3 regions of the Hymenobacter coalescens genome follow, and region 1 is predicted to be linked to each of the others. Evidence: riboswitches for the same ligand, from Rfam matches in the RefSeq annotation. Region 1 holds a riboswitch; each other region holds the start of a gene.
The links. A riboswitch is a leader RNA that binds a small molecule or an ion and turns the genes downstream of it on or off. The one in region 1 is predicted to bind S-adenosylmethionine.
Positions count from the first base shown of each region.

Region 1 (2,213 bases):
CCGGGCGCTGGAACTGCCCGGCCACTTCGCGCAGGATGTGGATGGCTTCGGCTTCGAGCCGGTCGAGGTAATCTAGGCGGGGGAGCGTAGGCATACGGCAAGGAGGTGCCTGTTCGGCCATTTCGGACCGATTGTGAGGAGTCAAGAAAAGTGGGGAATGCGGTAGTGGGGCGGGAGTTAGGCGCTAGAGTGGCCTGTTCCGGTCGTCAGGGTCAGCAGGAATGGTTAACGCCCTTCGAGCGTGGCCGTGGGCACGGCGGCCGTCTGGTGCAGGCCGCACTCCTTGGCCGATTGGTCTTCCCACCACCAACGGCCGGCGCGGAAGTCTTCCCCGGGCTTGATGGCCCGGGTGCAGGGCGCGCAGCCGATGCTCACGAAGCCCTGCAAGTGCAGCGGGTTGTGTGGAATGCTGTACTCGCGGACGAAAGCCCAGGTTTGTTCCCAGGTCCATGCCAGCAGCGGGTTGACCTTGAACAGCTGGTAGGCGGCGTCCCACTCCACCGCGTGCATGCCGCTGCGGTTGGCCGATTGCTCGGCGCGCAGGCCCGTCACCCAGGCGGCTTGGCCGGCAAGGGCACGGCTGAGTGGCTCCACTTTGCGCACGTGGCAGCAGGCTTTGCGGGCGTCTACGCTTTCGTAGAAACCGTTGGGGCCCTGGCGCTCCACCAGCGCGGCTACTTCATCCTGGTTGGGGTAATAAGCACGGATGGTTTTGCCGTATTTCAGCACGGTCTTGCTCCATGTGGAGTAGGTCTCCTGAAAATTCCGGCCCGTATCGAGGGTGAATACTTCGATGGGCAAATCGTGGGCAAAAATCAGGTGCGTAATTACCTGATCCTCGAGGCCAAACGAAGTGGAGAAAGCAGCCTTGCCCGCAAATTCAGCGGAAATGACGCGCAGAATATCCAAGGGATCAGCACCAATTAATTGCTGACGGATTTGCGCCACCTGTGCATCGATTAAAGTCGACATGCGCAGCAGAAATAAGCCCTAACCGCTGCAAACAGCGGGCAAGGTCGAAAAGCAGAAAGAAGAGGGAAGCTGGAAGGAGCAGCGCGCCGAATTCGGGCGGCGCCAGGCACGGCTCAACGACGCGCGGAGCGGCAGCGCTTAGTTGTCAGGCGTTTCCAGCAAAACGGCAAAGAGGTCGTGGGGCCTCAACAACACACGCGGCGCGTCGGCATACAACAGCAACAGGAGCCGTTGAAGCCGAAAAGGCCCGGCTGCGAGGCAGCGGAGCCGATAAAATTTGCGCGGGGAGTGAGGTCGGAATGCACGACGTCGGTGTTTTTATATGGTCAGGAATTGGCACCGTTCGGGACTGTCCCGATGGTTGCCGGCGCTTCGTAGAGCCTGTCTCTCCACGCCTCTGTATAAAAACAATCCTGAGAAGAATTGATGCTGCAAAGGTAGCGGCACGAATTCCAGAATTGCAAATCTTTTATTGCGGCCTTAACCACAGCAACCGCGCCAATGTTTTGCGGGCTGCACCAATAATTACGTTCATTGCCCGTTTCGTGGATACGAACCGATCCGAAAAGCTTCGGAAAATAATCCGGCCGGACCTGACAACCACGCGGGTAGATTTCAAGTCAAGCCTGTACCATCGTCAGCCTCCGAATTCCGTGCGCACTGCTACTATTCTTTCCCAAGCCTCGCTGTTGCTGCTGCTGAGCGGCTGCGCCGCCGTGGTGCCGCACACCCTGCAGACGCCCTTGGTGCAGCAGCGCGGCGAAACCGAACTGGCGCTGAACGCCGGCACCCACGGCACCGACGTGCAGGCTGCCTACGCCCTGACCGACCGCCTGACGGTGCTTGGCAGCGCGCACCAGCGCATTCGTGGCAAGCACGGTCACTGGGCCTACACCGGGGAGGCCGGCGCCGGATACGCCTTTTTCCGGCCCGGCAGCCAGCGCTGGAGCTTGTACGGCGGTATGGGCTACGGGGCCGGTTACGCCTTCTCCACCTTCTGCCCCGACCTTTGCGGCGAGTTTCGCGCCTCCGACCGGGTACGCTACAGCTACGCTTTCGTGCAGCCTACCTATGTGTGGATGCCCGAGCCCGACTTCGCCTTGAGCGCAGCCGTCAAGATCACGGCGATGCGCTTTTCGCGCTGGCGCACCGTCAGCAGCGGGTTCGACGACGTGCAGGGCGCGTTCGTGGCGAACGTGCGCGAACAGTCCGGCCGCACCGGGCCCGTGCTGCAGCCGGGC
Region 1 covers NZ_BAAGRA010000007.1:149,657-151,869, forward strand. The annotation lists gene cysD (sulfate adenylyltransferase subunit CysD) at 1-94, opposite strand, end outside; gene ACYVKQ_RS06230 (phosphoadenylyl-sulfate reductase) at 226-972, opposite strand; SAM riboswitch class I at 1,288-1,380, opposite strand; gene ACYVKQ_RS06235 (hypothetical protein) at 1,626-2,213, shown strand, end outside.

Region 2 (2,213 bases), on a different contig from region 1:
GTTGCTCGAAGTTGGTGCCGTTGTAGTAAGCCGCCTGCAGCCCCGTGCCGGTGGGTAGGGCGGCGGTTTGGGCTCCGGCCATTCGGGCCAGCAGCAGCAGGCTCAGAAGCGTAACGGTGCGCATGGTGCAAGTAGATCGGTTCGTGTTCGGTACCCAACGGGCCGCGGGCGGTGGTCTGCTGCGGCCGCAAAGTAGCCCCAGTCAAATGTCGGGCGGATGCGGCTGGCGGCGCGTCGTACTGCTCATTGGCGGCGAAGCGCCCTACACGGTTGAACGACAAAAAATGAGTTTGCGTCTGCTGCCAGGGCCTGCTGATCGAACAAGCTGCGTGGAGTCCAACAAGAACGGGGGAATGCCGTACTTCCTGGGGTAAGTGTGATTCACCCAGCCACTTACTCCATTCCCATGCCGACTAAGAAAGCCACCGCTTCCCATAAAAAAGACGATCCGTGCTGGAAAGGCTACGAGCAGCAAGGCACCAAGAAGAAGGAAGGCAAGACCGTCCCGAACTGCGTCAAAAAAGACTAATTCGGCTTCCGCAGCCAGCTAACCGCCCCGGCCCGCTACGGTGCCGGGGCTTTTTTTGCGCCGCTCATAGCCGGTGGCGCATTGCCGCTGCCGTTTGGCCCGGATGCTCCGCAGGTTTATTTTCCATATGATTTTAACAATATTATATTTACTTGATTTGCTAATTACTGGAGCGTCGTTTATCTTCGCTACAGCTTATCCAGAAAGACTGAGGGACTGGGCCCTGTGACGTCTTAGCAACCAGCCGCTGCGGCAGAGGTGCTAACTCCCATCCGAGGCGGCGCAAGCCGCGTTCGGAAAAGATGAGCGGAACCGGCACCTTCTCGGGTTGCCGGGGCTTTCTGGATAGCGCTTTGCGCACCTCAATTCCGAAAGCCACATGCCGACTCTGCCCGCCTCCCCCCTCGCCGATCTGCTCCGCCAGCGCGTGCTCGTGCTCGACGGCGCCATGGGCACCATGATTCAGCGCCACCAGCTCACCGAGGAAGACTTCCGCGGGACGCGGTTTCAGGATCATCCCAAGCCCCTGCGCGGCAACAACGACCTGCTCTGTCTGACGCGCCCCGACGTGGTGCGCGGCATTCACGCCGAGTACTTCGCCGCGGGCGCCGACATCGTCGAAACTAACACCTTCTCGGGCACCACCGTGGCCCAGGCCGATTACGCCCTGGAGCACATCGTGTACGAGCTGAACTACGAGGCCGCCCGGCTGGCCCGCTCCGCCGCCGATGAGTACAGCACGCCCGAGCGCCCGCGCTTCGTGGCCGGGGCCATCGGACCCACCAACCGCACGGCCTCGCTCTCGCCCGACGTGAACCGCCCGGGCTTCCGCGCTGTCAGCTTCGACGAGCTGGCCACGGCCTACCACGAGCAGGTGCGCGGCCTCATTGACGGCGGCTGCGACGCGCTGCTGATCGAAACCATCTTCGACACCCTGAACGCCAAAGCGGCTTTGTTTGCCGCCCAGCGCTTCTTCGACGAGGGCGGGCGCGTGGTGCCCATCATGATATCGGGCACCATCACCGACGCCTCGGGCCGCACCCTGTCGGGCCAAACGGTGGAGGCGTTCTGGAACTCCATGCGCCACCTGCCCATCCTGAGCATCGGCCTGAACTGCGCCCTTGGGGCCAAGCAGCTCAAGGTGTACCTGCAGGAGCTGAGCCGCCTGGCCGACTGCTACGTATCGGCCTACCCCAACGCGGGGCTGCCCAACGCCTTCGGCGGCTACGACGAATCGGCCCAGGAATTTGCGGCCGTGCTGGAGGAGTACCTCCAGGAAGGCCTGGTGAACATCGTGGGCGGCTGCTGCGGCACCACCCCGCTGCACATTGCCGAGGCCTCGAAGCTCACCGACCGCTACGCCCCGCGCCCGCTGCCAGTGCGGCCCCGGGCCACGCGCCTGAGCGGGCTGGAACCGCTGAATATCTACCCCGAAAGCCTATTCGTGAACGTGGGCGAGCGGTGCAACGTGACCGGCTCCCGGGCCTTTGCCCGCCTGATCCGGGCCGGCCAGTACGAAGAAGCCCTGGCCGTGGCCCGCGCCCAGGTGGAAGGCGGCGCCCAGGTGCTCGACGTGAACATGGACGAGGCCCTGCTCGATTCCGTGGAGGCCATGACCACCTTCCTGAACCTGATTGCCTCCGAGCCCGACGTGGCCCGCCTGCCCCTGATGATCGACTCCTCG
Region 2 covers NZ_BAAGRA010000019.1:26,076-28,288, reverse strand. The annotation lists gene ACYVKQ_RS16590 (PA14 domain-containing protein) at 1-124, opposite strand, end outside; gene ACYVKQ_RS16585 (hypothetical protein) at 407-529, shown strand; SAM riboswitch class I at 722-838, shown strand; gene metH (methionine synthase) at 909-2,213, shown strand, end outside.
Region 2: another riboswitch for S-adenosylmethionine. It lies ahead of metH (methionine synthase); the one in region 1 lies ahead of ACYVKQ_RS06230 (phosphoadenylyl-sulfate reductase).

Region 3 (2,213 bases), on a different contig from region 1:
GTCTGGAATGGAGAATGGATGTAGGGGGTGCGCTTCGCGGCTACCGTCGGGTTGGTTGCCGTTGGGCGTTTCTTACGGGCAGTCGGCCAAAGGGTTAAGCCGAACCTATTCCCAAGCGGCCGCGTAAAGCACCTCGAATCCGCTGTACCCGGTATGGCGGCCTTCGTTCCCCACACCTCAACCAAGACCACACTATGGGACTCTTTGATTTCCTGAGCGATAAGGGCGAGAAGAAGCCCGTACAACCTACCCAGCCCCAAACCGGCAGCGCTACCGATTTCTTCGGCAACAAGGCGCAGCCGGCGGCCGCACAGCCGGCCGCGGCGCAGGGCGAGAGCTACACCGTGGTAAGCGGCGACTCGCTGTCGAAAATCGCCAAGAACCACTACGGCGACGCCTCCAAATGGCACCAGATCTACGACGCCAATAAGTCCACCATCGGCTCCAACCCCGACCACATCGAAGTGGGCCAGGTACTGAAGCTGCCGAAGCTGTAAGACGCTTCCATCGCCTCTGATTATTGAGCCGCCCCGGTCCGACCCCGGGGCGGCTTTTTGTTTGCCGGGAGCTAGGTTGTGCGGGGAAGACCAGCCTTTTTGCCGGACGCCAACCGCACATTATACTCGCCGTAGCAGCCTGTTTCAGAGGCCTAATGCACCTTATTCGGTCCTGAAAAGCATTTTCTGCAAGTGGCGGAAAACTTTTTGCCGGATTTGCGTTTTATGCATCCGGTACTACCTTTGTGCCACCCGTGCTTCCGGCGCAGGCTTTTTTTGACGCATTTATTCCGAAGAGGCGAGAGAACAGGCTCCACGACCCTCTGGCAACCACCAGCAATGCACAAGCTGGCAGGTGCCAAATCCTGCCCCGCTGACTATCAGACCGGGGGCAAATAAACCGCGTGCTATGAACACTTACCTCCCTACACCCGACAACTTCCCGTCTCCGCGCACCGCCGCGGCGCCCGTTACGGCTTTGCCCGTAATGCTTGGCGCCCCCGCCGGTGCCCGCACGCAGCCGCACCCGATGCGCGCTGCTGACCTGTGTTGTTGCTGTTGTTGGTAGTGTCACGTGCGGGCCGCTGATGCCCGCTCCTACCCTTCCTCGTTTTTTATTGGCCGCCGGGCTTCCGGGCGGCACGTGGCTTAGCCGCACCCGTTGAGCTACTCCGGGCGCTGAGCCGCACGCTGGCATACGCCGCTGCTTTGGGCAGCGCGTAGCTGCCTTCCCGCATCGATTCTGTCATCCACAACCCTCTTTTCAGCCTACGTATGTCCGCTCAAAACCTGCACTTCGAGACCCTGCAACTGCACGCCGGCCAGCAGCCCGACCCCACCACCGGGGCCCGCGCCGTGCCGCTGTACCAGACGACTTCCTACGTATTCAAGAACGCGGAACATGGCGCCAACCTCTTTGCCCTGAAGGAGTTCGGCAACATCTACACCCGCCTGATGAACCCCACCACCGACGTATTCGAGCAGCGCGTGGCGGCACTCGAAGGCGGCGTGGCCGCCCTGGCCACGGGTTCGGGGCAGGCGGCCCAGTTTCTGGCGCTGAACAACATCCTGCAGGCCGGCGACAACTTCGTTTCGACCTCCTTCCTCTACGGGGGCACCTACAACCAGTTCAAGGTAGCGTTTAAGCGCCTCGGCATCGAAGTGCGCTTTGCCGACGGCGACAACCCCGCGAGCTTCGAAAGCCTGATCGACGAGAACACCAAGGCGCTGTACCTGGAAACCATCGGCAACCCGGGCTTCAACATTCCGGATTTCGAGGCCATTGCGGACCTGGCCCGCAAGTATGACATTCCGCTGATCGTCGACAACACCTTCGGGGCGGGCGGTTACCTGTTCCGGCCGCTGGAGCACGGCGCGCACATCGTGGTGCAGTCGGCCACGAAGTGGATCGGCGGGCACGGCACCAGCATCGGCGGCGTGATTGTGGACGGCGGCACCTACGACTTCGGCAACGGCAAGTTTCCGCAGTTTACGGAGCCCTCGGAGGGCTACCACGGGCTGGTGTTCAACGACGTATTCGGCAAGAACGGCCCATTCGGCAACATCGCCTTCATCATCCGGGCCCGGGTGGAAGGCCTGCGCGACTTCGGCCCCTCCATCAGCCCGTTCAACTCCTGGCAGCTGCTCATTGGCCTCGAAACGCTGAGCCTGCGCGTGGACCGCACCGTGGAAAACGCCCAGAAGCTGGCCGAATGG
Region 3 covers NZ_BAAGRA010000019.1:567,376-569,588, reverse strand. The annotation lists gene ACYVKQ_RS18760 (LysM peptidoglycan-binding domain-containing protein) at 195-497, shown strand; SAM riboswitch class I at 780-899, shown strand; gene ACYVKQ_RS18755 (O-acetylhomoserine aminocarboxypropyltransferase/cysteine synthase family protein) at 1,272-2,213, shown strand, end outside.
Region 3: another riboswitch for S-adenosylmethionine. It lies ahead of ACYVKQ_RS18755 (O-acetylhomoserine aminocarboxypropyltransferase/cysteine synthase family protein); the one in region 1 lies ahead of ACYVKQ_RS06230 (phosphoadenylyl-sulfate reductase).